DNA from 4 places in the Halomonas sp. NYA30 genome. Region 1 is predicted to be linked to each of the others. Evidence: predicted binding sites of a transcription regulator. Region 1 holds the regulator's gene; each other region holds the start of a gene.
What was found. Region 1 encodes LexA, which represses DNA repair genes until DNA is damaged. Its sites were predicted from a motif close to TACTGTNTANNTANACAGTA; they were not measured.
Positions count from the first base shown of each region.

Region 2: recA (recombinase RecA) is a predicted target of LexA. The motif match lies at 4,250-4,269, and genes of this name have one in related genera.
Region 3: ACWI0H_RS03695 (LexA family protein) is a predicted target of LexA. The motif match lies at 4,229-4,248, and genes of this name have one in related genera.
Region 4: ACWI0H_RS06145 (LexA family protein) is a predicted target of LexA. The motif match lies at 2,262-2,281, and genes of this name have one in related genera.

Region 1 covers NZ_OZ334477.1:2,622,521-2,629,857, forward strand. The annotation lists gene ACWI0H_RS12135 (L,D-transpeptidase) at 1-337, opposite strand, end outside; gene ACWI0H_RS12140 (TetR/AcrR family transcriptional regulator) at 315-992, opposite strand; gene lexA (transcriptional repressor LexA) at 1,262-1,942, shown strand; gene ACWI0H_RS12150 (energy-coupling factor ABC transporter permease) at 1,952-2,623, opposite strand; gene purU (formyltetrahydrofolate deformylase) at 2,648-3,502, opposite strand; gene ACWI0H_RS12160 (ribonuclease J) at 3,733-5,343, shown strand; gene moaE (molybdopterin synthase catalytic subunit MoaE) at 5,380-5,835, opposite strand; gene moaC (cyclic pyranopterin monophosphate synthase MoaC) at 5,838-6,635, opposite strand; gene mobB (molybdopterin-guanine dinucleotide biosynthesis protein B) at 6,641-7,204, opposite strand; gene ACWI0H_RS12180 (uracil-xanthine permease family protein) at 7,263-7,337, opposite strand, start outside.
Region 2 covers NZ_OZ334477.1:782,931-790,267, reverse strand. The annotation lists gene alaS (alanine--tRNA ligase) at 1-2,444, opposite strand, end outside; gene ACWI0H_RS03635 (regulatory protein RecX) at 2,668-3,132, opposite strand; gene recA (recombinase RecA) at 3,157-4,230, opposite strand; gene ACWI0H_RS03625 (CinA family protein) at 4,334-4,867, opposite strand; gene mutS (DNA mismatch repair protein MutS) at 4,951-7,337, shown strand, end outside.
Region 3 covers NZ_OZ334477.1:795,871-803,207, reverse strand. The annotation lists gene ACWI0H_RS03725 (heme lyase CcmF/NrfE family subunit) at 1-1,120, opposite strand, end outside; gene ccmE (cytochrome c maturation protein CcmE) at 1,173-1,682, opposite strand; gene ccmD (heme exporter protein CcmD) at 1,679-1,870, opposite strand; gene ACWI0H_RS03710 (heme ABC transporter permease) at 1,870-2,637, opposite strand; gene ccmB (heme exporter protein CcmB) at 2,652-3,365, opposite strand; gene ccmA (cytochrome c biogenesis heme-transporting ATPase CcmA) at 3,452-4,099, opposite strand; gene ACWI0H_RS03695 (LexA family protein) at 4,297-4,701, shown strand; gene ACWI0H_RS03690 (IMPACT family protein) at 4,701-5,318, shown strand; gene ACWI0H_RS03685 (sodium ion-translocating decarboxylase subunit beta) at 5,421-6,743, opposite strand; gene oadA (sodium-extruding oxaloacetate decarboxylase subunit alpha) at 6,754-7,337, opposite strand, start outside.
Region 4 covers NZ_OZ334477.1:1,325,006-1,332,342, forward strand. The annotation lists gene ACWI0H_RS06130 (hypothetical protein) at 1-68, opposite strand, end outside; one part of gene ACWI0H_RS06135 (IS3 family transposase) at 206-461, shown strand; one part of gene ACWI0H_RS06135 (IS3 family transposase) at 461-1,368, shown strand; gene ACWI0H_RS06140 (CppA family protein) at 1,483-1,626, opposite strand; gene ACWI0H_RS06145 (LexA family protein) at 1,794-2,237, opposite strand; gene ACWI0H_RS06150 (DUF2283 domain-containing protein) at 2,536-2,727, opposite strand; gene ACWI0H_RS06155 (DUF4258 domain-containing protein) at 2,724-2,984, opposite strand; gene ACWI0H_RS06160 (hypothetical protein) at 3,042-3,197, opposite strand; gene glyA (serine hydroxymethyltransferase) at 3,313-4,578, shown strand; partial or broken gene ACWI0H_RS06170 (IS701 family transposase) at 5,079-6,051, shown strand; gene ACWI0H_RS06175 (GAF domain-containing protein) at 6,034-6,834, opposite strand; gene ACWI0H_RS06180 (DUF4214 domain-containing protein) at 7,249-7,337, shown strand, end outside.

The DNA of each region.
Region 1 (7,337 bases):
TTTCTAGTCCGCATAGCCACAGGATGCGGGTCAAAATCCAATCCCGCTTCGGATATGCTTCAGCTAGCGCAGGAGAAAATGCCTCCCCCGTCCAGCGACGACCCCGAAATACCGCATTATCAGGCATCCCGTTGCCGATCGCGGCTCTTATATAGTGCCAACCATGGGGTGTTTTGCCACTGCCGTTGTGCTCACCAACGCCCGCGAGGCCAGACGATATCTCACACTCATGCAGCACCTTCGGCCCTCGCCAACAGCGTAGCTGCTGCTGTGTGGTATCGATTTCCAACCAGATGTCCTCTACAGGGGGAAGCTCAGCGAGCTTGGGCGTTCGCATATTTTCCTTCTTCAAGTGCTGGGGGCAACGGTGCATTCATGGCAGCCACCACTACTGGGCGCAACCGCCTAACCAAATCCCGCACGGTGACCTGCTCTTGATAATCCTTTTCAGCGATATCGCGCAGTGCATCAAGGCCTGAAAGCGTAAAAATCACCGTACCAAGCATAAAGTGTAGCCGCCAAAAGCGTTCCGCGTCAGGCAAGTCGGGCGTGGCTTGACGCACTAACTCGGTGAAACGGGTAAACACATCACCATACTCTTGCTGAATATGACGCCTAAGATGCCCCTGCGCTTGGCTATAGGCAAGGCCCAGCAAGCGCATAAACACCTTTAAACTGTTGCGCTCAGCAGGCACTGCCAGCACGGTGGTCGCCATGGTTTCGAGTAGCGTTTCCAACGGAATAACGCGCCCTGCATGCTGGGCTTCAAGTTCATCAAGCGCAGTATGAAAACGCTGGGTGAACGGGTCCAGATAGCGTGAAAACACGGCCTGAATTAAGGCTTTTTTGGAACCAAAATGGTAATTCACCGCCGCTAAATTGACGCGCGCTTTGCTAGTGATGTTGCGCAGCGATGTTTCAGCAAAACCTCGCTCAGCAAACAGCACTTCAGCGGTGTCGAGTATTCGAGTTACCGTATCAGATTGAGCCATGCCGCTCTCCGGGGAAACGAGTGTTTAAAACATAGCAAAATACTATGCCATATCGCTGGTGGGCTCAACGCTTGATTTTCTGATGAAATATGGCTGTCTATATGAGTAGAAGCTTAGTTTAAAACGATTAGGAAAAATTCGGGGGCCTTTCTAGAGAGGGGGTTGACAAGACATGTACTGGACAGAGGAACATACTGTATACTTAACCACTTATCGATTAAGTCGACTTTTAATTTGTTACTGTCTATTCACTATTTTTGGAGTCTGGTATGTCGCGTCCGCTAACCGCTCGCCAACAGCACGTATTTGATTTTATTGTTAAGACCATGGGCGAATTTGGCTACCCTCCGACCCGTGCTGAAATTGCGAAAGCACTGGGGTTCCGCTCACCTAACGCCGCGGAAGAGCACCTGCGCGCGCTCGAGCGTAAAGGCGCTATTCGCATTATTCGCAATACTTCACGCGGTATTCGCCTACCCAATCAAGAGCCCCAGGAGTTAGTAGACAGCACCGCAAGTGCGTTGCCAGCTGCCAATATTGAAGCCTCGCCTGCTGGGCTGCCTGTGATTGGCGAAGTAGCCGCCGGGAGCCCTATCCTAGCGGCTGAGCATATTGACCGTTACTGCCCTCTGCCAGCCGAGTACTTCACTCCTAAAGCCGATTATCTGCTGCGTGTGCGGGGCCTTTCGATGAAGGATATTGGTATTTTAGAAGGTGATTTATTGGCAGTTCACCGTACCGAGCGGGTGCGCGATGGCCAGATTGTCGTTGCGCGCCTGGATGATGAAGTAACCGTTAAGCGCTTCAAACGCCAGGGCCACCAAGTAACGCTATTTGCGGAAAATGCAGACTTTGCGCCCATTGAAATCGACCTGCGTTCACAGTCACTCGATATCGAAGGTGTCGGCGTTGGCGTTATTCGTGGCGGTAATGGCCAGGCACTGGGCTAACCACCGTCGCTACTGCATGTCGATATAGCGGTGGTCATTAAAGGTGGCCACCCAATTAGGATGATAGACCAGCAGAATACTCAGCAGCATCCCGGTAATAAACGCCTCTGAAGGCATTAGTAGAGGTAAGAAGCGAGCATACTCCTGGGCAAGATAGATAGCGTTAGGGTCTGTACCTGCCACGATGATCAGCAGCACGGCAGCCAGCCCTGCCCCTAATGTTGCCAACGCCGCCCCAAAAAATCCGCAGGCAAATAGAAACACCATCAGGTTATCCGGCAGGCGGCGATCTACCAGCCGCCACACTGTGCCAATAATGGCAGCCGGAACAATGCCCGTTACCAGTACATTCGCCCCCAGTAGCGTCCACTCATTGCGGCCGATAATTACCATTGCCACATTAATGAGTATATTGCTGATCAGCGCTAATGGCGCTTTAAACACGAGTGTCATCAATACCGTAAAGACGAGATGCAGCGTTAGCCAGTCGACCGCCTGAGCGCGTAGCTGCCACATCAGCGCCACTGCCAGCGTTGCGCCTAACCAACGGTGCTGAAGAGCAGTGTCTTCCAGTAGCACTTGCCAGGGCCGCCGCCAAAGAGCCCACACCACTACGCCTAACGAGAGTAGCGAGGTGAATATCAGCGCCCAGGGCGCCAGTACACTTTGTGCGAACGACATAGCGGCTTCTCACATTATCGAGCGTTAGCTAAACACCACGGTCTTGTTGCCATGCACTAAAACCCGATCCTCAAGATGCCAGCGTAAACCGCGTGCGAGAACGGCTTTTTCAACATCACGCCCAAAGCGGACTAGATCGGTTGGGGTATGGCAGTGGCTAACGCGATGAATATCCTGTTCGATAATCGGGCCCGCGTCGAGTTCCTCGGTAACATAGTGGCAGGTGGCGCCAATCAGCTTCACTCCGCGCTGATATGCCTGGTGGTAGGGCTTAGCCCCAGCGAAAGAGGGTAAAAAACTGTGATGAATATTAATCACCCGCCCTGCATAGCGTGCGCACAGGTCAGGCGGCAGAATTTGCATATAACGCGCCAGCACGACGCAATCAGCACGTGCACTATCGATTTCTGCTTGCACCTTGGCAAATGACACTTGCTTGTTATCGGGGTCGACTGGCACATAGTGATAAGGAATGCCGTACCATTCGGTCAATGAACGCATATCGTCATGGTTGGAAATGACGCCAACAATATCGCAATCCAACTCACCCGCCTGCCAGCGATAAAGCAAATCTACCAAGCAGTGTGACTCTCTAGAGACCATCAATACCACCCGGCGGCGCTGCTGTGTATCCACCAATGACCACTGCATATCGAATTCGATTGCCACCGGCTCGAACGCTGCACGTAGCGCTTCTACCGACATCCCCACTGAATCCGCCAAGATTTCGTAACGCATAAAAAAACAGCCCGTTTCTAAATCAGAGTGCTGGCTGGCTTCAGTGATAGACCCCCCTTGCTTAGCAATAAAGCTCGATACTCGGGCCACAATACCTACCCGATCAGGGCAGGACACAACTAAACGATAATAATGGGACATGTGAGCGACTCTTGACCTATTTCTAAGGTAATTATGACAAACCAACGGCTTAGGTTGCATAGTGTATCGGAAGGCCAAGGATGATTGTTAGCCGCCCCTGCCTTCCCGTATAGTTGAGTCACTACTTTTTAGGCTTTTCATAACTGATGCACTCTCCACGCGTTCAAATTCGTCCCCGTCGTCGTCCTCCGCTGCGCATGTTGCCGCTGGGGGGATGCGGTGAGATTGGTATGAATCTAACGCTCTACGGCTACGATGATCACTGGATTGTCGTCGACTGCGGCATGATGATTCGCCAGGATCTCCCCAACTCACCGCTACAAGTGCCTAATCTTGATACACCAAAAGCATTAGGGATAGTCCCGAAAGCACTATTTGTTACCCACGGCCATGAAGACCACATTGGCGCCGTCGCTTGGCTCTGGCCGATGTGGAATTGTCCTATTTATGCCACGCCATTAGCCGCAGGGCTGTTACGCCTTAAATTTTCTGAACATCAACTTAGCAGCGCTGCGATTCATGTCATCGAACCAGGTGAGGCACTTGAAAGCGGGCCGTTTACGCTGCGCTACTTGTCGTTGACGCATTCAATACCCGAAAGCTGTGCCATTATGATGATGGCTGGTGGTTATCGCGTTTTACATACTGGTGACTGGAAACTTGATCCTGAGCCGCTTATCGGTTTACCGGTAAGCGCGGCGCAGTTTAGAGCGCTGGCCCCGGTCGATTTAGTGGTCGGCGATTCCACCAACGCCCCCATGCCAGGCCACTCCGGCAGCGAGGGTGATGTGGCGAGAGCATTGGTAAAAACCCTCGCCAACTGTCAGGGCCGTGTGGTGGTCTCTTGCTTTGCCAGTAACCTTGCGCGGGTATTAGCTATCGGGCGCGCAGCGCATCAGTGTGGCCGTCGCATCAGCTTAATGGGGCGCTCAATGGAGCGAATGGTTAGCGTTGCGCGTGGGCTTGGCTATATGGATGACTTACCGCCGCTGGTACCCAATCACGACCTGGGGTACCTCCCCCCGGATGAAGTGGTCATTATCGCCACCGGCAGCCAGGGTGAGGCCCGTGCCGCGCTTCAGCGTCTTGCTCAGGGCCGCCACCCCTTTGTGGATCTTCAGCCCGGCGATAATGTCATCTTCTCGGCTAAAGCCATTCCAGGCAACGAACGCCCTATTGAACAGCTAAAAAAACGTTTAGCGCAGTTAGGTGTTCGTATTTACGACGAAATCAACCATCCCGAGTTACATGCTACTGGGCACCCCGCTCATGATGAGTTAATCAAACTCTATCAATGGATTAAGCCGAAGCACCTGATGCCTGTCCACGGCGAAGCAAGGCATCAGCAGGCGCATCAGGCAATTGCCCGTCAATTAGAGATCAGTGCGCCGTTGTCGCCAGTTAATGGCGATTTAATCAGCTTTGATAACCAAGGGCTGCGCTGCGAGGCACGCTATCCCCAGCCGCCCTGCATCGTCAGCCAAAACAGCGTGGTTCCTCACCCAGGGTTGGAAGTAAAAGACGCCAGTACGGCACGTCGTGGCAGTTTGTACCTAGCACTGCCGGTGACCGCGACTGATACGGGCTGGGCGCGCATTGGACGTTTGATGCTGGATGCGACGGGTGCCAGCCCGCTGGATGAAGATAGCTTTAGTGATTGGCTGGATGATCAGCTTGATGAGATTGCCGCCGACACACTGGCCGACCTTCGCCAAGCATTGCAGCCTCGCTTGGTACACTGGCTGGCGGAGCATATGCAGCACCTGCCCGATGTGCATCTTCAAATTATGGCCGCCGAAATGCCAGAAGCCCTTACCCTGGAAAATGCTGCCAATCGTTAGTGGTGCATCATTGCGGAGTAGCAAGACGTGGCAAACTCACTCCCAGCGTGCCGCGTCTTGTTGGTCAGAGTGGCGTTCTTTGACCCAATATTCTCCCCGAGTGGAGTGCTCTTTCTTCCAAAAAGGCGCCTGGGTTTTTAAAAAATCCATAATAAAATCGCAGGCTTCAAATGCCTCTCGGCGGTGAGCACTAGCTACAAGCACCCGCACGATGGGGTCGCCAGGGCCCAGATAACCAACGCGATGAATTATCCGCACCGCTTGTAGCGACCAACGCTGCCACGCCTGCTCGCCAATCTCCGTTAGCGTGCGCTCGGTCATACCGGGGTAATGCTCCAGTGTTAACCCCGTAACATCGGGCGTCTCGTTGAAATCACGCACCAGTCCGGTAAAGCTCACCACCGCGCCAATATCGCTGCGCCCGACTAATGCATCGCTATAGCCGTAGTCCATCGAGAATGGCGCTGCTTGAACCGCTACTTTAATATCCAACGTTAACCCCCTGTGACCGGTGGGAAAAACGCCACTTCGTCATCATCGGTCACTAGCGCATCATCGTTTGCCATTACCTGATTAATGGCACATAACGTGCGCTGATCAGTAAGCAGTTTAAACCGATCATCGCGCTCGGCCAGCGCTGCCTTTAAACCACTGATATCGCGGCTAGCAAGCTGGTCCAGCCCAACAGTCGCCTCGCTTTCTCCTACCCGCTCGCGCAGTTCAGCCAGAAATTTAACCCGCACGCAGGGGGAAGGACAGCGCTCACCCAGGCTTACTTCTCCTGAGGTGCCTTCGCCCGTCACGATAGGCGACTGCCTATTCACACGCTGATAATCCCCGCGTTGGCCGCCCTGCTTGCTGTCGAGCTGGATCGCTTCAATATGCATGCCCTTATCGACCGCTTTGCACATATCGTAGAGGGTTAAGCAGGCGACTGAAACGGCTGTAAGCGCCTCCATCTCAACACCGGTGCGACCATTTAAACGACACAGCGACGTTACATGCACACAGGACTCGGCCATGTCGATCTCGAATTCAACCGACACCTTTGATAGCGCCAATGCATGGCAGAGTGGAATCAATTCATGAGTGCGTTTTGCAGCCTGAATGCCCGCGATACGGGCGGTGGCGAGGACATCTCCTTTCGGCAATCCCCCTTCGCTGAGCAATGTCAGCGTTTCAGGCAGCATTACAATGCGCCCCGAGGCGACGGCTTCGCGGCGCGTTTCTTGTTTATCGCCGACATCCACCATGTTGGCTTCGCCCCGGGTATTGAGGTGGGTTAGATGCATGCTGGTCACCTTTCCTTTTTTGAAGCCACAGTTTGGTTTTTTGCGTTTATCCAGGTCACTATCCAGCGCGCGATTGCGTCGCTGTCATCAAGATTTAACTGCGCTACGCAAGAAGTTAAATCAATTGGCGATGGCGCGCTTAATGCAACCGCCTCGACCCATGGGTCGGTCAAAATTGCCGAGTCCCCTACGCCATCGCGATAAAGCACCAGCTTAGGGATCGGCCAAGCTTTAAAGCCTTCGACAATCACTAGGTCGGGATGGTGCGGCACCATCATGGTTATTAAGCTGGCTAAATCGGGTTCTTCCTGGTCGGGCGTTTCCTGCATCAGCGCAAATCGTTGCCGTGAAGCGACTAGAACAGGGGCCGCGCCCGCACTACGCAGTTTATAGCTATCCTTTCCAGGCTGGTCGACTTCAAACGAGTGATGAGCATGCTTAATCACGGCTACTTTCAAACCATACGCAGCTAATAGAGGCAGCAGCTTCTCTAACAGTGTCGTTTTGCCGGTACCGCTCCAGGCAGCAATCCCTAGAATGGGGAAGGATGCGGTTAGTTCGTTACTCATACAGCCTACCCCCCTACTTGCCATTCATACGATGCTCACAGCGTTAAAGTGGATGACTTTACTCGCCCTCTTGCGCCTTGGGTAATAGCCAGTTCAACGCAATACCTACCAGTGCAGCCAAGCTCACGCCTTG
Region 2 (7,337 bases), 1.8 Mb from region 1:
AAATCTTGGGTTACCCCGGCAATCAGGCTGACTTTGCCCGCCACCTGGTCGGCAACCCCAAGGATAATGACCCCGGAACTGAGCTTGTTCTTAAGTTGGTCAAGAATGCCGCGCAGGTCTTTGCCAGAGACACCTTCCAACTGTGTCGCTAACAGTTTAACGCCGTTGACCTCTTGCACCTGACTCAGCATGTCACTACCCGCAGCACTGGCGAGCTTGGCTTTAAGCTGCTCAAGCTCTTTTTCTAAGCTACGATTGCGCTCAACCAGAGACTCTACCCGCGCTTCTACTTGCTCAGGCTTGGTCTTCAAACGTTCCCCCAAGCGCTCAAGGCGAGCTTCCTGCTCGCGGAAGTAAGCAAGTGCGTTTTCGCCGGTAATCGCTTCGATACGACGTACACCGGAGGCAATGCCCACTTCACTCATCACATGACAGCAGCCGATATCGCCACTGCGTGCCACGTGGGTACCACCGCACAACTCGATAGAGAAGTCATCGGCACCAATCGTCAGTACCCGCACATTCTCGGCGTATTTGGCCTCAAACAGCGCCGCCGCCCCTTTGGCTTTGGCTTGATCCAGGCTCATTTGCTCGGTTTTAGTCGGCGCATTAGCCAGTATCTGCTCATTGACCAACCGTTCGACTTCCGCCAACTGCTCGGCAGTCATCGGCTCAAAATGGCTAAAGTCGAAGCGCAGCCGCTCAGCATTAACCAGCGAGCCTTTTTGCTGCACGTGATCGCCTAGTACCATACGCAGCGCTTTGTGCAACAAGTGAGTCGCCGAGTGGTTACGGATCGTGGCGGTACGCAGGCTGGCATCCACTTCGCCGCGTACACTGGCGCCTACACTCAGCGAACCTTCCACCATAATGCCCTGGTGTAAGTGATGCCCGCTCTGCTTTTGGGTATCCGTTACCTGGAAACGACCGCCGTCGACATACAGGTAGCCGGTATCGCCCACCTGGCCTCCGGACTCACCGTAAAATGGCGTGCGATCTAGCACCACAACGCCCTTCTGCCCCGCTTCCAGCGCGGCCAGCGCATTGCCTTCGCTGTCGACCAGTGCCGTTACCTTGGCTTGACCCTCCAGGCGGTCATAGCCAGTAAAAGCGGTCTCACCGTCAAGCTCAATAGAGGCGCTGTAATCAGCGCCGAACTGGCTAGCCGCCCGGGCACGCTCGCGTTGGGCCTCTAAGGCCTGCTGAAAGCCCTCTTCATCGAGAGTGACGCCGCGTTCGCGGCACACATCAGCGGTGAGATCAAAAGGAAAGCCGTAGGTGTCGTAAAGCTTAAACACTGTTTCACCCGGCAGCACCTTGCCATCCAGCTCGGCTAAGGCTGCATTCAACAGCCCCATGCCATGGTCCAGGGTGCGAGCAAACTGCTCTTCTTCTTTCAACAGTACCCGAGTGATCTGGTCATTCGCTTCGCGAAGCTCTGGATACGCATCACCCATTTCGGCATCCAGCGCGTCCACCAGCTTGTGGAAGAACGGCTCTACGGCACCCAGCTTGTGACCATGTCGGATCGCGCGGCGAATGATGCGACGCAATACATAGCCACGCCCTTCGTTAGAAGGCAGTACACCGTCGGCAATCAGGAAGGCACAAGAGCGGATGTGGTCGGCAATCACGCGCAGCGAAGGTGTAGTGGTATCAGGGTGCCCGGTCGCTTTAGCCGCCGCCTGTAGCAGGCTCTGGAACAGATCAATTTCGTAGTTGGAATGCACGCCCTGCATGACGGCAGCTACGCGCTCCAAGCCCATACCGGTATCGATAGAGGGCTTGGGTAGCGGGTTGAGCGTTCCTTGGCTATCACGATCAAACTGCATGAACACCAGGTTCCAGATTTCGATGTAGCGGTCGCCATCTTCTTCCGGGCTACCGGGAGGGCCGCCCCATACCTCTGGACCGTGGTCAAAAAAGATTTCCGAACTCGGGCCACAAGGGCCGGTGTCGCCCATTTGCCAGAAGTTATCTTCGTCTAATTTGGAAAAGCGCTCGGGGTCAATACCGATCTCGTCTTTCCAGATACGTTCAGCTTCGTCATCGCTGACATGCACCGTGACCCACAGCTTCTCTTTAGGCAGACCTAGCGTTTCGGTCAGAAATACCCAGGCAAAGCGTATGGCGTCGTGCTTGAAGTAGTCGCCAAAACTGAAGTTACCCAGCATTTCAAAAAACGTGTGGTGACGTGCGGTATAGCCGACATTGTCTAAATCATTATGCTTACCGCCTGCGCGTACGCAGCGCTGCGCAGATGTTGCACGCACGTAGGGGCGTGGGTCGCGACCCAGAAATACATCTTTGAAAGGCACCATGCCGGCATTGGTAAAAAGCAGCGTCGGGTCATTGCCCGGCACTAAAGAGCTGGTGGGTACAATCGTATGCCCCTGCTCTTCAAAGAAGGTGAGAAAGGCCTGTCTAATTTCTGCGCTTTTCATAGGGTATCCGTAACAAGAAAGCGTGGTGTCCCAGGGCGCTGTCGACGCTACCCTCAGGGGTCGCAAAGAGGCCATTATAGCGCAGTTGTCAAACGACTAAAGCCGCACTTAGTGGCAGAGAGGCAAACAAATAGCTAGAAAAGCGTATGAGAGCGCTATTAGAAAAGTAAGAGCAGGCGTTTTATAGGCAGGGGGAAAGTATTACAGAGATAGAGAAAATGTATTACAGACAGGAAAGCGCATAGCGGATTTGCTCAAAATCGAAGCCACGACTAGCCAGAAAGCGCTCGCGTCGAGCGCGCTCTTTAGGCGTCTCACCAGGGCTATCGAAGCGTCGCGCCAGCGTTTCCCGGGCTAGCTCGAACCAGTCAACCTGCTCCCCTTCTTCCACCTCTTCAAAAGCGGTATTAAGGGTTTCCTGATCAACGCCGCGTTGGCGAAGCTCGCCTTTAATACGAATAACACCCTGGCCGCGCAGAATGCGCGAACGTACGAAACTAGCTGCAAAACGCGCATCAGATTGCAGGTCTTGCTCGGCCAGAGCGTCTAAACACTCGTCAATAGCGGTATCGTCGAAGGCTTTTTTCTTCAAGCGCTGGGCTAATTCGGCGCGAGAGTATTCGCGCCGAGCCAGTAGGCCAATCGCGATGTCACGGGGCGTGGCATCGCGCTGAGACATAAAGGCCATTAGATTGTCTCAGTTAGAACAGACTTAGAGCAGATCGTCATCGTTGGCATCCACTTCGGCCGCCGCTTCGGTAGGTGCACCTTCCTTCTCCTTTTTAGGATCAGGCTTGGCCAAGAGCTGCTCACGAATCTGTGTTTCGATTTCGAGCATAATGTCTGGATGCTCTTCCAGGTAAAGCGCAGAGTTTGCTTTACCCTGGCCAATTTTCTTGCCTTTATAGCTGTACCAAGCACCGGCTTTATCGACTAGGTTGCACTGCACGCCCAGGTCGATGACCTCACCAGCGTGGTAGATACCCTTGCCATAAAGAATCTGGAATTCAGCTTGGCGGAATGGTGGTGCCACCTTATTTTTGACCACTTTCACGCGGGTTTCGTTACCGGTGACTTCATCGCCCACTTTCACCGAGCCGGTGCGGCGAATATCCAGACGCACGCTGGCATAGAACTTAAGCGCGTTACCACCGGTAGTGGTTTCGGGTGAACCAAACATCACGCCGATCTTCATGCGGATCTGGTTGATGAAGATCACCAGGCAGTTGGCGTTTTTGATATTACCGGTGATCTTACGCAGCGCCTGTGACATCAAACGCGCCTGCAGGCCAACGTGGGAATCACCCATTTCGCCTTCGATTTCAGCGCGCGGAGTCAACGCAGCCACCGAGTCGATAACGATGACATCAACCCCGCCGGAGCGCACCAGCATGTCGGTAATTTCTAGCGCCTGCTCGCCAGTGTCCGGCTGGGAAATCAGTAGATCATTCAGGTTAACGCCCAGCTTTTCTGCGTAGCTGGGGTCAAGGGCGTGCTCGGCATCAACGAAAGCACACACTTTGCCCTGCTTTTGCGCTTGAGCAATCACCGAAAGGGTCAGTGTCGTTTTACCCGATGATTCCGGGCCAAAGATTTCGCAAACACGACCAAACGGCAGCCCGCCGATGCCAAGTGCGATATCCAGACCCAACGAACCCGTGGAAACCGACGGCATGACCACACGCGGTGCGTCGCCAAGACGCATGACGGTGCCCTTGCCGAACTGACGGTCGATTTGGGTGAGTGCAGCGTTTAGCGCTTTAGTGCGGTTGTCATCCTGAGCCATTCAGAGATTCCTCATAACAAGCTGTATAATTACCCAGTAGTATGCCAAAGATTGTGCCGTAAACAAATCCTTGATCACGCTTTCTCTTAACTATTTTCCTTCCTTACTCCTGCTTGCCTGCCTTCACCTGTGCATCCAGGCGTGCCACCAGCCCTGCCAGCGCCTGACGCACTGCCTGCTCGCGCACTGCTTGGCGATCCCCAGGGAAGTGGAAACACTCGGCTTGCTGCTCGGCAGTATCACCCCAGGCGATCCAAACGGTACCCACCGGCTTTTCAGCACTACCACCATCCGGCCCGGCCACCCCACTAACGGCAACGCCCAAGCCCGCACCGCTTTCCCGGCAGGCGCCTTGCACCATCGCTTTCACTACTTCTTCGCTCACCGCCCCGTGTTCTGCCAGTATAGCGTCTGGCACGCCGAGCAGGCGGGTCTTAGCCGCGTTCGCATAGGTCACATAGCCAGTTGTAAAGTAAGCAGAGCTACCCGCCGTGCTGGTAATCGCACTGGCGATACCACCGCCCGTGCAGGATTCAGCGGCGGTCACTTCCACCTTCAACTGCTGACAAAGCCGCCCTAGGCGCTGAGCTAACAGCGTCAAATCAAGATTTTTCAGGCTAGATACGCTGGGCACTATGGTCGCTCCTTCAAGTGAGTCGTCTGTTCAGCGTAGAATACTGTGTTTAGCTTTCTCAAAGAAATTGCTCAATCAGGACGCCCATGTCACAGGCCATTCCCCCTAACACGCCAATGATCACGCAGTATTTAAAGATCAAACGCGAACACCCCGAGGTTCTGCTGTTTTACCGGATGGGGGATTTTTACGAGCTATTTTTCGATGATGCCAAGCGCGCCGCGGCACTGCTGGATATTACGCTTACCCAGCGCGGCCAGTCGGGCGGCAAGCCCATCCCGATGGCAGGCGTACCTTACCATAGCGCTGAAGGCTATTTGGCGCGTCTGGTCGCCGGTGGCGAGTCAGTTGCCATCTGTGAGCAGATTGGCGACCCCGCTACCAGCAAAGGTCCCGTTGATCGCCAGGTAGTACGTATCGTCACCCCCGGCACGCTCCACGATGAAGCGCTGCTCGATGCCCGCCGCGACAACGTACTGGTATCAGTCTCCCCCGGTAAAGATAGCTGGGGCCTTGCCTGGCTGGAACTCTCTAGCGGCCGCTTCAACGTATTGGAAGTGGAAAGCGAAGCGGAGATGCTAGCCGAGCTTACCCGCCTCTCCCCTGCTGAGTTGCTGGTGCCCGAAAGCCTGACACTACCCGATGCCTGGTCGCAAAAGCGCAGCCTGCGCCGCCAAGGCGAGTGGCTGTTTGATTTGGAGAGCGCCACCCGCAGCCTGTGCGATCAGTTTGAAGTGCAGGATTTACGCGGCTTTGGCTGCGCGCACTTAACCACCGCACTGATTGCCGCCGGAGTGCTGATTGATTACGCCCGCGACACGCAGCGCTCGCGCTTGCCCCACGTGACCGCGATAAGCGTTGAGAATCGCGACGATGCAGTGGTAATCGACGCCGCCAGCCGACGTAACCTGGAAATCGATATTAACCTGGGTGGCAATAGCGACAACACCCTGGCGAGCGTGCTGGACACCTGCACCACCGCGATGGGCTCGCGGCTACTCAAACGCTGGCTGAATCGTCCGCTGCGCCAACGAGAGATTGTCCAAAACCGCCATGCAGGCGTGGCGTTGCTAAGCCTAGATGCCGCTTACATGTCACTGCGCGAGACGTTGAGCGATGTGGGCGATGTGGAGCGCATTCTGGCCCGGGTCGCGCTGTACAGCGCCCGGCCACGGGATTTGGCACGCCTGCGGGATGCACTGGTTACACTTCCTGAGCTTGAGCAGCAGCTCAGTGAGGTAGAGAGCGGCAGCGCGCTAGACAATCTGCGCCCGCATATTCGCCCCTACCCAGAAATGGCCGATATGCTCAGCCGTGCGCTAGTCGAAAATCCGCCGGTGGTGATTCGTGATGGTGGCGTCATCGCCGATGGCTTTGACGCCGAGCTCGACGAGCATCGGGGCATGGCCGAGAACGCGGGCGACTATCTTGTTCGGCTGGAAACCCGCGAGCGCGAGCGTACCGGGCTTGCCAATCTCAAAGTCGGCTATAACCGCGTACACGGCTACTTTATTGAGCTGCCGCGCTCCCAGGCGCAGCAGGCGCCTGCTGACTATATCCGCCGCCAAACGCTTAAAAACGCCGAGCGCTTTATCATTCCCGAACTTAAAGAGTTTGAGGATAAGGCGCTATCGGCTAAGTCCCGCGCACTGACCCGTGAAAAGTGGCTTTATGACCGCCTGCTGGGCGAGCTGAATGACAGCCTTCACGCGCTACAAAGCACTTCTCAAGCGCTTGCGGAGTTGGATGTGCTGTGCGCCTTTGCCGAACGCGCCGAGGCGTTGAGCTGGGTGCGCCCGACGCTGAGCGAGGCCACAGGCATTCGTATCGAGGCGGGGCGGCACCCTGTGGTTGAACAGGTTAGCGAAACGCCCTTTGTGCCCAATGACGTTACGCTTAACCCCGACCAGCATATGCTGATTATTACCGGGCCTAATATGGGTGGTAAATCGACCTATATGCGGCAAACAGCGCTAATTGCTCTGCTCGCCCACTGCGGCAGCTTTGTGCCCGCCGATGCCGCCGAGATCGGCCCGCTGGATCGGATATTTACCCGCATTGGCTCGTCGGATGATCTGGCAGGCGGACGCTCCACCTTTATGGTCGAGATGACCGAAACGGCCAATATTTTGCACAATGCCACCCAGCAAAGCTTGATTTTGATGGATGAAATTGGCCGCGGCACTAGCACCTTTGACGGGTTATCGCTGGCCTGGGCGAGTGCGGAATATCTTGCCAAAGGGCGCGCGCTAACGCTGTTTGCCACCCACTATTTTGAGATGACCGCCCTACCTGAACACATGGAGGGCGTAGCCAATATTCACCTAACGGCGACCGAGCATGGCGACAGCATCGTGTTCATGCACCGCATTGAAGCAGGCCCGGCTAGCCAGAGTTACGGTTTGCAGGTCGCTCAATTAGCGGGCGTACCTGGTCATGTGATTAAACGGGCCCGTGAGAAGCTGATGAGCCT
Region 3 (7,337 bases), 1.8 Mb from region 1:
TACCGAGCAATACAGTGACCGTCATGATGACCAGGAAGATATTATTGACCAGCAGCAGCGCATCCCGCGAGAGCCAGTTAAAGCCCACTTTATGGCTAACTCGCGGGGCTCGCAGCGCAAACACGAGCAGCGAGAGCGTCACCGTAATCGCCAGCAGCATCAGGATAAAAAAGCCACGGGCAGGGTCGTTGGCAAACGCATGTACCGAGGTGAGCACGCCGGAGCGCACCAGGAAGGTTCCCATCAGCGACAGCGAAAAGGTCGAAATCGCCAATAGCACGGTCCAGCTCTTAAACGAGCCGCGCTTTTCGGTCACCGCCAGCGAGTGCACCAGCGCAGTCCCCGTTAACCAGGGCAGCAACGACGCGTTTTCGACTGGATCCCAGAACCACCAGCCGCCCCAGCCAAGCTCGTAATAGGCCCACCAACTGCCCAGGGCGATCCCCACGGTTAAAAACGCCCAGGCCAGATTCGTCCAGGGACGTGCCCAGCGCGTCCAGGCGGCGTCTAGGCGCCCCCCCATGAGAGCGGCAATTGCAAAGGCAAAGACCACTGAAAAACCCACATAGCCCATGTAAAGCATCGGCGGATGCACCACTAGCCCGAAGTCTTGCAGCAGCGGGTTGAGGTCAGCACCGTCTTGCGGCATGTCGGGGAGCAAACGCTCAAAAGGATTAGACGTGATCAGGATAAACAGTAAGAAGCCAACGCACACCATGCCCATCACGCCCATCACTCGAGCGACCATATCCCGGGGCAGGTTGCCGGTGAACAGGCTGGCGGCAAAGCCCCAGCCCGCCAGCATCAGGCTCCATAGCAGAACAGAGCCTTCGTGGTTGCCCCACACCGCGCTGAATTTGTAGTACCACGGCAACAGCGAGTTGGAGTTATTGGCCACATTCGCCACGCTAAAATCATCCAGCATGTAGCTCGCGGTCAAACAGGCGTAGGCGATGGCAATAAACAGAAACTGCCCGGCCGCCATGGGCTGGCCATACGCCATCCACAGTGGGCGGCGGGTCGCTGCACCGGCCAGCGGCATCACTGCCTGCACCATCGCCATTAGCAGCGCGATGATGAGGGCGAAGTGGCCAATTTCAGGAATCATTTTAATCAGCATGTGCGCTCCGAATTAGCACTGGCGGTAGGGCAAGTCGGTTAAACGATGGGGGTTAATACTCGCTTGCTTGGGGGACGCCCTCTTCATCAAGCCGCTTACCCACTTCGGCAGCCTTGGCCTGATAGTCAGCCGGCGAATAGCCCGCCTCTTCAAGTGCTTGCGCTACTTCAGGCGGCATGTAGTTCTCATCGTGACGCGCCAGCACTTTATCGGCATACAAACGGCCATCAGCTTGAAGCTCCCCGACCACCACCACACCTTGGCCTTCGCGGAACAGGTCGGGAAGGATGCCGCTGTAGTAGACCTCTAGGTCATCGACGTAATCGGTCACGGTAAACGCTACGTCCAGGCTTTCCGGGTCACGGGACACCGAGCCCTCTTTCACCATGCCACCCGCGCGAATCTGTCGTTCCATGGGCGCATCGCCCTGGGCGATCTGTACCGGGCTAAAAAACAGATTAATGTTGGCACGTAGCGCATACAGCGTTAGCCCAACAGCAATCGCGGTTAACGATACCAAACCCAAAATGACGAAGAGTTTCTGTTTACGTTTAGGGGTCATTGGGCGTTCTCTCTCAAGCTATTTGCGCGCCGTGCCCGACGCTTTATGCCATTCAGTAACTGACGCTGTTCAACGCGTGCATGCCAAACGCTGGCCACCAGCAGCAGTGCCGTTACTCCCCAGGCAGACCATACGTAAGGCGCATGGCCACCCATGGCGAAAAATTCGGAAAATGAGGCAAATGCCATTAGCGCGTCTCCTCTGCCTGTGCATTCACTACCTGGCCGTTAACGAGCTCCTGTACCCAGCGCTTGCTCGACTCTCGGCGTAGGATCTCGCTGCGCGTACGCATCAGCGTCAAGGCAATAAAAAAGCTGTAGAAACCCAGCACCATAATGACCAGCGGTAGCCACATTTCGGTGGGCATCGTCGGGCGCGAGGTTAACGTAAACGAGGCTGGTTGGTGCAGGGTGTACCACCAATCCACCGAGTATTTGATGATAGGAATGTTGATGACGCCCACCATGGCCAGCACAGAGGCGGCCCGTGAGGCACTATCGCGGCTGGTAAACGCACCGCGCAGGGCAATCACGCCTAAATAGAGAAAGAGCAGGATCAGCATCGACGTCAGACGCGCATCCCACATCCACCAGGTACCCCAGGTCGGCACACCCCATACAGCGCCAGAAAATAGCGCAACAAAGGTCATCGCAGCGCCCAGCGGTGCCATGACTGCCGCCGCCATATCGGCGATTTTAATTTTCCAGACCATAAACACCAGCCCAGATACTGCCATGGAGACAAAAATCGATTGTGCTAAAAAAGCCGCGGGCACGTGAACATAAATGATCCGGAAACTGTTGCCCTGCTGATAATCCGCAGGCGCAAACGCCAGCCCCCACAGCGAGCCAGTGACCAGCAACAGCGCCGCTGCAGCCCAAAACCAGGGCTGTAATTTGGCGCTAATGCCATAGAACCACTTGGGTGATCCCAGTTTGTGTATAAAGGCCCACATAGCGTGTCCTGTCCTTAACCGTTAATACTGATACGCAGCGATGCGGCAATCGCCCACGGCGCTAACATAAGTGAGGCGGCCAGCAGCGCGCCTAAAATCGCCAAGTGCGCAGAGACACCGTCGCCCAAAATAGCCGCCTGGACCGCGCCTGCGCCAAAAATGAGCACAGGAATATACAGCGGCAGCACTAGCAGCGAGAGCAGTACGCCGCCCCGCGCCAAGCCGACGGTTAACGCCGCACCAATGGCACCAATCAGGCTCAAGCTTGCCGTACCCAACGCCAGCGACAGCGCCAGCACTGCGTAACTACCCGCAGGCAGTGCGAGCATAATGCCCAGCAGTGGCGCCATCAGTGCTAACGGCAGCCCGGTCAGCAGCCAATGTACGGCCACTTTCGCCACGCTTAATGCAGCCAGCGGCTGTGGGGCGAGTAACAGCTGCTCAAGGCTGCCGTCGTCGTAGTCGCTGCGAAACAGGCTATCTAGTGACAGCAGCGCGGCTAGCAGTGCCGCCACCCATAGCAACCCTGGCGCAATCGTCGCCAACAACTCCGGGTCGGGTGAAATAGCGATCGGAAACAGGGTGATCACCAGAGCAAAAAACACCAGCGGATTGAGCACTTCACCGCGACGTCTCAGCAGCAGCGTCAAATCACGCACCAACGTGGCCTTCACCGCGATCATCAGCCCGCCCTGATGCTCAAGCAATGGCACTGAAGGGGCATCCATGACGGAGTCTGATCCGTTTAGAGAGCTATCTGAAGAGCTGTGCAGCCCTGTTTGCTGCAACCCTGTTTTCTGCAATCCGGTCTCCTCTACCCAAGCGCTATGCGTCTTAACAGCGATGACGCGGCTAGCTCGTGGTGTGTCGTTACTAGCACGCAGCCGCCCGCTTGAGCATGTCTAATCAGTTGCCTTTCAAGGGCTGCAACGCCGTGGCGATCTATGGCGGTGAAGGGCTCGTCTAGCACCCACAGCGCGCGGGGTGTCAGCGTCAATCGCGCCAGCGCCACACGGCGCTGCTGGCCTGCCGAAAGTTGACCGGCGGGCACGTCTTCAAAGCCTGCCAGGCCAACCTGTTCAAGGGCATCCAGGCGCTGCTCCTCGCCTTCATGCGCCCCGCTGCCCTGTCCTCCACTTCTCTCGCCACTCAGCGCCTGATACCACGCTAAATTTTCTAAGGGGGATAGCCCAGACTTGATGCCGGGGGCATGTCCTAAATAGAGCAAATTAGCGAGAAAATGTTCACGGACACTCTGCATCGCAGCGCCATTCCAGAACAGCTCGCCTTGATAGTCGCTCAGTTGCCCGGAGAGAATTTTAAGCAGGCTTGTTTTACCACTGCCATTAGGCCCTTCAATTCGCACGATTTCCCCGCTGCGAATGTCGAGATCAAGCCCCTTAAACAGTGAGCGATCATCACGTTCGCAGGACAGCTGTCGGGCTTGTAGACACAGGCTCAAGAGTCTCTCCAGGCACATTGATTTCGCGTCGAACTCTACACGGAAAGCCCGTTTCTCGCCACTCACTCTATGCGGCGCTGGGTCGCAGCATGACCTCAATCAATATGGCGTAAGACCAATTACTGCTAGCACTGTATGCAAAAACAGGTCTATACTGAAAACCACTGTATGAAAGAACATGCAATGGAGATTTCTCAATGACCATATCGATGGCAGCACCTACCGTTAAGCCTAACCACTTACACTCGGTCCCGCGTACCTATGCGCCGACGCCTAGCATTACCCGTCGCAATACCTATGCGCTTAAAGTGCGTGGTAACGCAATGCGTGATTGCAACTTGTTCGATGGCGATGTCATTATTATTCGGCGTTATCAGCATGATGCCCAAACAGAAACCGCCGTTGCCGAAATCAACCAGCAAAAAATCGTCTTGAAGCAGCTCTCGATCAGCCGCTTTGGCGTAGAGCTATGGCCTGAGGATACGTTGCAGCCAGCGCTATTTTTGCATAACCGTGATATTCAGGTGCTCGGCATGGTGATGGGTGTTGAATCTCATCCAAAAACTGGCCTGCAAAATAAGGCTACTATCACGGAGCATTAATGCGTTACCGGGTGCCGGAACTCCCCCTTTCGTCTTGGCAGACCACTGACATCGAAGTCGAAAAGAGTCACTTTATTACCTGGACCTGCCACGCCTCAGATATTGATGCATTCACTCGCATGCTGGCGGCGGCTAAAGCCGAGCATCCCAATGCGAGCCATCACTGCACGGCCTATATTGCTGGCCCACCCGGCGAGCAAAATTTGATTGGCTTCTCTGATGATGGCGAACCTGGCGGCACCGCAGGTCGCCCAATGTATCAAGTTCTGCAGGGCAGCCAATTAGGTCAAATCGGTTGCGTGGTGATCCGCTATTTTGGCGGCACGAAGCTCGGTACCGGCGGCTTGGCCCGCGCTTACGCCCAGGCGGTTAGCCATGCTTTGGAGACGCTACCTACCCGGGAAGTGGTCGAGCGCGATCTTTATACCCTGCGGCTCGGTTTTGCCAACGAAGCGATTGCCCGCGCCTGGTGCGAAGAGCAGGCTATTCCCATTGAGCAAGCGGATTACGATGGCGACGGTGTTCGTCTGACCATTGGCTGGCCACGGGACAACCCATTTGACCTTTCCCCGCTAGAAAACCGCTTGAAGAGCGCTATCGATATTCTCACTCGCTAGCTAGATAGCCCTTCGAAACAGCACTTCAAAAAAGCCCTTCAAAAAAAACGCGACATACTGAACCTGTCAGTACGCCGCGCTCGTATTCTCACTCTTTCTGCGTTAGCCCAGGTATTTAATCATTACCCCAGCCGCGACTGCCGACCCAATAACCCCTGCGACGTTGGGGCCCATGGCGTGCATCAGCAGGAAGTTATGCGGGTTTGCTTCCAGGCCCACTTTGTTGGCAACCCGTGCCGCCATCGGCACCGCAGAAACACCCGCAGCACCAATTAACGGGTTGATGGGCATTTTGCTGACTAAATTCATCAGCTTTGCCATCAATACGCCCGCGGCAGTGCCTATTCCAAAGGCCACAATGCCCAGCCCTAATATCCCCAGGGTCTCAAACGCCAGGAAACTCTCGGCCATTAGCTTAGAGCCCACCGATAAGCCGAGGATTATCGTCACGATATTGATCAGAGCGTTTTGTGCAGTATCCGATAAGCGCTCTACCACGCCGCACTCGCGCATCAGGTTACCGAAACAGAACATCCCCAGCAGCGGCGCGGCATCAGGCAGAAACAGGGCAACCAGAATCAGCAGCATTAGCGGAAAGATCACTTTTTCCAGCTTGGACACTGGCCGCAACTGCGTCATTTTGATTTCCCGCTCTTTCTGGGACGTCAAAAGACGCATGATCGGCGGCTGAATCAGCGGCACCAACGCCATATAGGCGTAGGCGGCCACGGCAATCGCCCCCAATAGCTCAGGTGCCAGCACGCTAGAAACGTAAATAGACGTTGGGCCGTCAGCGCCACCAATAATACCAATGGCGGCTGCCTGATTAAGCGAGAAGTCCATCACGCCCATCGAGGTAAGCACCACAGCGCCAAACAGCGTGGCAAAGATACCAAACTGGGCGGCGGCGCCTAAAAATAGCGTGCGCGGATTGGCCAACAGCGGGCCAAAGTCGGTCATTGCCCCGACACCCATAAAGATAATCAGCGGCGCGATACCAGAGGCAATGGCAACTTTGTAGAAGTTGTAGAGCATGCCATCGCTGTAGCCGACGCCAATGGCGATATCTCGCGCGGCACGAACCTGATCTGGCGCCGCAGCATCATGGGCGATTACCTTAAGGGACTCACGCCATGCTTCAACGTTCGCCAGTGGATCAAGACTCGCGCCTAATGCTGCCGCCATTTGCTGCAGCACCGCGGGTTTAGCCACTTCAATCGCCTGATCGAGCGCTGAAATGGCCAGCCCGGCTTCAGGAATATTCGCAAGAATCCCGCCAAAGCCAATCGGCACCAGCAACAACGGCTCAAACTTCTTATAAATGGCAAGGTAAAGCAGCAGAAGACCCACCATGATCATCGCCGCTTGACCGAGCTCAAGGTTATATAGCCCCGAGCCTTCCCATAACGTCACTAATTTATCCATTACTGGGCCCTTAGAGCTCGATCAACGTATCGCCTACGGCTACGCTGTCGCCCTCGCTGACGTTGACCTTAGACACAGTGCCTGCGCTGCTGGCACGCACTTCGGTTTCCATTTTCATCGCTTCAAGAATGATGACCACATCACCTTCAGCGACTTGCTCACCAGGGCGTACATTGACCTTGAATATATTGCCCGCCAGCGGCGCATCGATGCTTTCACCGCTGGGTGCCGGAGCTTCCTCTATGGGTGCAGTAGTACTGGCTGCCGTTTGCTCTTGCACCTCGCCCAGTTCACCGCCTTCAGAAACCTCGACCACAAAGGATTTGCCGTTGAGCTTAACCGTGTAGGTTTCTGGGCCACTGGCAGCTACTGGTGGTTTACTTTCAGCCTTAGCCTTAGCAGGGGCATTGGCAGCACTCGCCTCAGCCGCTTGGGGAGCGGGCTCAAAGGCGTCGGGATTGTCACGATTTTTAAGGAACTTCAAACCAATCTGTGGGAATAGCGCATAGGTCAGCACGTCATCGACTTCGCGCTTGTCTTCGGCCAAGCGGATACCTTCAGCGCTGGCTTTCTCCTTCAGTTCGGCGGCCAATC
Region 4 (7,337 bases), 1.3 Mb from region 1:
CCTTTTTTCAGCCGATCAAATGCATCCCTGAACTCTTGCTCTGCCGATTTCTTAACCGTTGACGACACTGAGATACACCTCTATCGCATAGATTTCTTTTTTCAAAGCGTTGAAACGTGGACTCTCGGAGGTCAGCGATGTAGTGGTTCAATAAAACCGGACACCAACGTAGGTGGTAATATTGCCACCATAAGCGAGGTGTCTGATGACCAAGAAACGACGTACTTTTTCGCCTGAATTTAAGCAAGAAGCTGCCAGCCTAGTACTAGACCAAGGGTACAGCTATCCCCAAGCTTGTACCTCGTTGGGTGTCGGTGAAAGCGCCCTCCGGCGCTGGGTTCACCAGCTTGCGGACGAGCGTCAGGGAGTAACGCCTAAGGGCAAAGCGTTAACCCCAGAACAGCAGCGTATTCAGGAGCTTGAGGCTCGCTGCAAACGCCTTGAGATGGAAAAAACCATCCTAAAAAAGGCTACTGCTCTCTTGATGTCGGACGACATGAATCGTACGCGCTGATAGACCAGTTGAGTGAGCAAATGCCTGTTGAAATGGTCTGTAACGCGTTTGATATTAGCCGCTCCAGTTACTACGAGTACCGGCAGCGGCGGCACCGCGTGGATGTTGAGCGTCTGGCCTTAAAAGCTCAGGTAAACCGCCTTTTCAAAAAGAGTCGCAGCTCAGCTGGCAGCCGCTCGATCAAAGGTTTGCTCAGCGAAGAAGGCGTCACCATTGGTCGTTTCAAGGTTCGGCGTTTGATGAGCGAAATGGGGTTGATCTGTAAGCAGCCGGGCCCTCATGCTTACAAGCAGGCGACCGTTGAGCGACCTGATATTGCGAACCATCTTGACCGCAAATTTACACCAGACCTGCCCGATCAGGTCTGGTGTGGTGACATCACTTATATCTGGAGTGGCCAGCGTTGGAACTATCTGGCCGTTGTGTTGGATCTTTATGCTCGTCGTGTCGTTGGCTGGGCCATGTCGTCCAGCCCGGATGCAGATCTTGTTGTGAAAGCGCTGGATCACGCCTGGGAACAACGTGGTCAGCCAAAGAGCGTCATGTTCCATTCCGATCAGGGTAGTCAGTATGCAAGCCGCAAGTTCCGCCAAAGACTTTGGCGCTATCGAATTAAACAAAGCATGAGCCGACGTGGCAACTGCTGGGACAACTCGCCGATGGAAAGACTGTTCCGGAGCCTGAAATCGGAGTGGATACCGGCTTTGGGATATCGAAATCTACCTGAGGCCAAGAAAGACGTTAGTGGCTATCTGATGGGTTACTACAACCAGCAGCGCCCTCACTCGTTTAACGATGGCATGCCTCCCGTTGTCGCTGAGGAAAATCTTAAATTACTGTCCGGGATTAGTTGACCACTACACCCCGAATAGATCGAAGACCTAATCGCACCTCTCTATCGGCTCTGAGGTTTGCCTTAAGGTTGGGGAGATCACAGGGCTTTGGGAGCTGAACCCCAAGAACTCGGGCTACTTTAAGGGATAGGGTTTCCTGTTACCTGGCAGATCTTTGATAGCTTTTATAAGCCGTGACTCACCGAATCGCTGTAAAAGGTACAGCCACTCTCTTTGCCCTCTTTCATTGGTAATCAGAGCGGAAATTCTTCCTACCAGGGGCGGGCCTGAGGGCCCTCTGGCCGTGAGCGGCTAGCCCACTTCCTTGTCTATTTCTGGAAAGAAACTTAGGGTAGGCTCATTCCAATGTCAATAGTTACCACAGTATTTTGTATTCGTCATATGCTAGCATTCGTATGTAAAGTTATTGGCGTCGACCAGGCCAATCATCGCACGTACTCATGGATGACGGCGCGCACTACGCCCCATAGCTGACAGTCGCTGCCCTCAAGAGGCAAGGGCGGGTAGTGGGGATGGGTGGAGCAGAGGTGGGGCGTTCCCTGGTAAAGCGCGTAGCGTTTGATCAACGCTTCGCCCTCCAGCATAGCGACCAGAATGTGGCCCAAGCGAGGCTCGATACCGCGGTCGACGATAAGCAGGTCACCCTCAAAAATTCCCCACCCCTCCATGCTGTTACCGGTAGCGGTGACATAAAACGTCTGGGTAGGGTTTTTAACCAGCCGGGTATTGAGATCCAGCGTGCACGGCTCGTAATCCTGCGCAGGCGAAGGAAACCCGCTAAAGCCAGCGCGGCCCAAAAAGGTTAAATACGGCAGCGGCTGGGCGCTTAACGGCAAGGCGGGGGTAAAATGAGAAGACTGGCCCGGCATTGTCGGCATCCTGACTCTTAAAGTGTATGTATGAATATACAGTATTTTTCAGAGTGAAGGAAAATGCAAATAGGCGGGCAGTGCTGAGATTGCTTAACTGAGTTCGCAATGACAAAGAGGGGGCATTCGGAATGACACCGCTCCATGTCATTGCGAGGAGTGCAACGAGGCGGCAATCTCAGCCAGCGGTGGCAGGAAGCCTGAGGTGCTTCGCTGCTTTCTCAAGGGATTAAGAAAGCGAGCAATCATAATGCCAGAAGGGCGTTGGAAGAAGTGAAAGATGCCAACGACTGGAGAGCTAGGCAGCGTGGCTCTTCAGCAAAGGCCAAGCTCCTTGCTTTGACGCGTCAAGGATAACAATTTCAGCAATTGAGCCGTCTTCGGCATAACTGATATGCGTATGCCAGTCTTGAGAAACCTCTTTGGTAATAGGCTTCTCCGATAGATGGAGCACTAAAATATCATCGGCCTCATCATAGGTCGTTCTCATGACATTTCCTCCCATTCAAAATGGTGCATCACCGTCTTTACAATTAGCTGATCTTCCAATACCACTGCAGCACAAATAAGGTTGTCGGTGCGCTGCACGAACGCTTTAGCTATCCATAGTCTAGTTTCATCTTTAAAACGTGTCTTGCCTGTTTCCAGCAGTTCGCTGAGCTGCGCTTCGTTTAAGCCCCGCTGCTGCATACGCTCTCTTGCGTGGCGAGTAATATGCACTTCACGATTAAAGCGTTTGGAATACATGGTAGCCGCTCGTTAGGTTAAGCATCATTACGATAATCGCTCTACCTCCCCATGTCATTACGAGTAGTGCAGCGACGTGGCAATCTCAAGCAGCGGTGGCAGACTAACCCGAGATCGCCGCGCTTCGCTCGCAATGACAAAGAAGAGGCTATTCGGAATGACACCGAAAGCGTTATTGCCCAATCGGTCAGCCTTTGCTGGCTCGCACAACATGAAGCACGCTCATGCACGACCTGACGCGGATGCGATGAAAGTAGTGTCAGGCTGCGTTATGATACCGGCCTCGCTTCTTCCATGATGATCCTTTCTCGTTACGAGGTTCCCGCCGATGTTCAGCCGTGATATGTCAATTGCCGGATTCGATGATGTGCTGTTTGATGCCATGCAGAAAGAAGTGGCGCGCCAGGAAGCCCACATCGAACTGATTGCTTCAGAAAACTACGCCAGCCCCCGCGTACTCGAAGCCCAGGGCAGCCAGCTGACCAATAAATACGCCGAAGGTTACCCCGGCAAGCGTTACTACGGCGGCTGTGAATTCGTCGATATCGCTGAAAACCTAGCGATCGATTACGCCAAAGAGCTGTTCGGCGCTACCTACGTTAACGTGCAGCCCCATTCGGGCTCGCAAGCCAACAGCGCCGTTTTCCAAGCACTGGTTAAGCCCGGCGACACCATTTTAGGCATGAGCCTGGACGCAGGTGGTCACTTGACCCACGGTGCCAAGCCGAGCTTTTCGGGCAAGCACTACAATGCCATTCAGTACGGCCTCAATGACCAAGAGCTGATCGATTACGACCAAGTGGCCCAGCTTGCTCGTGAGCACAAGCCCAAAATGATCATTGCCGGTTTCTCTGCTTATTCACAAATTGTGGATTGGGCCAAGTTCCGTGAAATCGCCGATGAAGTAGGCGCTTACTTACTGGTTGATATGGCGCACGTCTCAGGCTTGGTAGCGGCGGGTGTTTACCCGAGCCCCTTGCCCCATGCGCACGTGGTCACGTCTACCACCCACAAAACGCTGCGCGGCCCGCGTAGTGGTGTGATTCTCTCGGCCGAAAACGACGCCGATATCGAGAAGAAGCTGCAATCCGCCGTATTCCCCGGCGGCCAGGGCGGCCCGCTGATGCACGTGATCGCGGCCAAGGCAGTGTGCTTCAAAGAAGCCATGTCGCCCGAGTTCAAAACCTACCAGCAGCAGGTAGTGAAAAACGCCAAGGCAATGGCCAAGGTGTTTATCGACCGCGGTTACGACATTGTTTCCGGTGGCACCGAAGATCACCTGTTCCTGCTCTCGCTGATCAAGCAGGGCGTAACCGGTAAAGATGCCGATGCGGCGCTGGGCCGTGCCCACATCACCGTGAACAAGAACGCCGTTCCTAACGACCCGCAAAGCCCGTTCGTCACCTCCGGCCTGCGTATTGGCACCCCGGCAGTCACCACGCGCGGTTTCGGTGAAGAAGAGTGTACCCAACTGGCTGGCTGGATCTGCGACATTCTGGACGTGCTGGCCAAAGGCGAAGACACCAGCGCCATCGAAGCGAAGGTGCTGGATAAAGTAGCTGAGGTTTGCGCACGGCTGCCGGTTTATAAGTAATCAAACGCGGTAGCTCGCTCCATCCTAATCGCCCAACTTATTGGGCGATTAGGCCGTCTACCAGCAGCAATTACCCTCGGCACCTGGATGCTCGGTAATTCAAAGAGGTTAGAGATTTAATAACCCTACACTTATCGAAAAATCTATTTAAAATCAATAAGTTAAAAATTTTTGCTTTGCAATATAACAGACCTGCTCTGCAATTTTGCAGGACATTTCATGAAATGGCTTTTCCTGCAAAATTGCAGACTTTCGATGTGACTAGTTTTGCTCTCCTTGATCACGCACTGCAAAACTGCAGTGTTGTTTTGCAAAATTGCAGAACTATTGAAATCCCTCAGCGCTTCAAAACCGGCATCTACCACTCTTAGCTTTTGCCACTTCCCACCGATAGCGGCACAAAAGTTGGTGGAGCTAGTCAAACTGCTACCAAGAAAGCTTGAGCGCTATCGCTCGGCACCCCGTTTTTTCTGCAGGTCTCTCAGCCACACCTACGCTAGTACTTGGTCGATGATACGGCTATCCGCAAGAAGGGCCGACATCGGTGGGTGTCAGCCGAATAGTTTGGAGAAGTCGGTAAGCAAGACAATTGCCAGGCCGCCGTCATCTTGTCAGTCGCTACGGAGCAGGCGAGCTTACCGGTGGCGTGGCAGCTCTATTTGCCGGCCTCCTGGACGGATAATCCCGACCGCTGTCACTAGGCCAGCGTTCCCGCCGACGTGGCCTTTGCCACCAAGCCAGACATCGCTTTGCAGCAGGTTCGTCAAACGATGGAGGCAGGCATCAAGACGGGCATCGTGTTGGCCGATGCAGCCTATGGCAAGGGAACAGCGTGGCGAGAGCAACTTGCCGACTGGGGACTGACCTACTGCGTCGGCGTGCATGAAGATCTGAGTGTCTGGGCGTCTGGCGCCAAGCCTTTACCACTACGCTGGTCGGGCGTTTGGCGTCCACCGCCCCGCTGGCAATAGACGGAGAAGTATCATCCGGTCTCGTTAGACGCCTTGGCCCAGTCGCTGAGGGCTGACGACTTCCAACAAGTCACGTGGCGGGAAGGCACCAACCAGCCGCTGACGTCCCGCTTTGCTTCAGTTCGGGTGCGAGTGAGTACCGTAAACCGGAATGGCTTCTGATCGAATGGCCCCAAGGGGCTGACAAGCCCACGAAGTATTGGCTGAGCAGCCAACCTGAAGTGACACCGCTGACAACATTGGTCACCACCGCTAAGGCACGCTGGCGAATTGAGCGTGACTACCAGGAACTCAAGCAAGAGGTGGGACTGAACCACTATGAGGGTCGCCACTGGCGAGGCTTCCACCATCACGCTAGTCTCTGCATCGTGGAGTATGGCTTCTTGGTCGCTGAACGGTTACGTTGTTGGCATCAAAAAAAATCTCACTGCGCCCGGCATCTACCCTATCCAAAGACCACCGGCCGCGAGGTCGTGCAACGCTCTCAGCGAGGTGTGAGTGATTCCATCACTACGCTACGCTGGTACCTGCACCAAGGGATGATGACGAACTTGCAGAACCGATGGCGATATTTTGTGACACGGTTCTCGGCGAGCCGTTTTAGTAGCTGGCATTCCTCTTGACCGAAATGCTCATGGTTCTGCGAGTAGATGGTCAGGCAATCCCGGGGGCCTGACTCGAAAATAAGCGGAAGGGTGATGGCAGAGGCCATATTGTGAATGCGTGCACGATCCTTAATATGGTCCAGGGTGGGTTCCTGGGCGATGTCATTAACGACAAGAACCTCGCCCGAGCGCAGTGACTGACCGACTGTTCCTGATCCTTTAAGGTCCTGCCCCCAGCCAAGTGTTAGTTCTGAGAGAAAGGCGTTGGCCTGTCCGGCGCTAGCCTGCACCTCGATAGGCTTGTCGGCCTCGTCGATGGCAAATCCTACCCAGGCAAGGTTGTAGCCTTCCTCATCGACGATTGTTTGGCACCGCGAGCTAAGCAACTCATTTTCGTTCTTGGCGCGGACGACGACCCTATCGCAAGCGTTCAGGGAGCGCAGGGCACTGACGACGCCCTCCAACTGTTGGCGACAATGCTCTTGTTCTTGCGTCAGGGCGCGCAGGCGCAACAGGTTATCGATCCTCGTCTTTAATTCTGCCTGGGTGGTTGGTATGCGCATGATGTCATCGACGCTGAGACCGAGTTCTGCGGTAACACGCGGGGGAAGCCGCGAGCGGCTGTCGGCGACCAGCAGCACTGGCAGTATCATCGGCGCTGCCCCCTGTCGCAGGTGCAATATGCGCTCGCGGTAATATTGTAATGATGCCGTATCCGCTACGATTAGGTCGACCTCCCTGGTCGCTCCGTCGCTCTCATCTACGAGCGTGTCCAGCACATGTACGTTGTGTCCCACCATTCGCTTAAAAAGCTCAGCATTGGCCCTGTTCGCCAGCGCGATGGTAATGACAGGCCGTCTCTGGAATTTGTGTTCGCGAGCCGTCACTGAGTACCACTATTGTAATAATCTTAAATTTTGGGTGTTTTTGGCCAGTGAGGCGGGCGGTATGCGGTTCTTCTCTTGGTGGATGAGCCCTTCCGCTGCGTTATCTGTTGCCATTGTCTACCGATACGGGCAGAGTTAAGCCAAATGAGCTCTATAAAGAATTCTTCACCTAGCTCGTCAGCAACAGCAAAAAGAGAATGACCATCAATGTCCACGCATACCAATATTCAAACACTTTATCTCACCGTCTATAACCGTCCCGCGGACTGGGAAGGGCTGCTTTACTGGTCTGAACA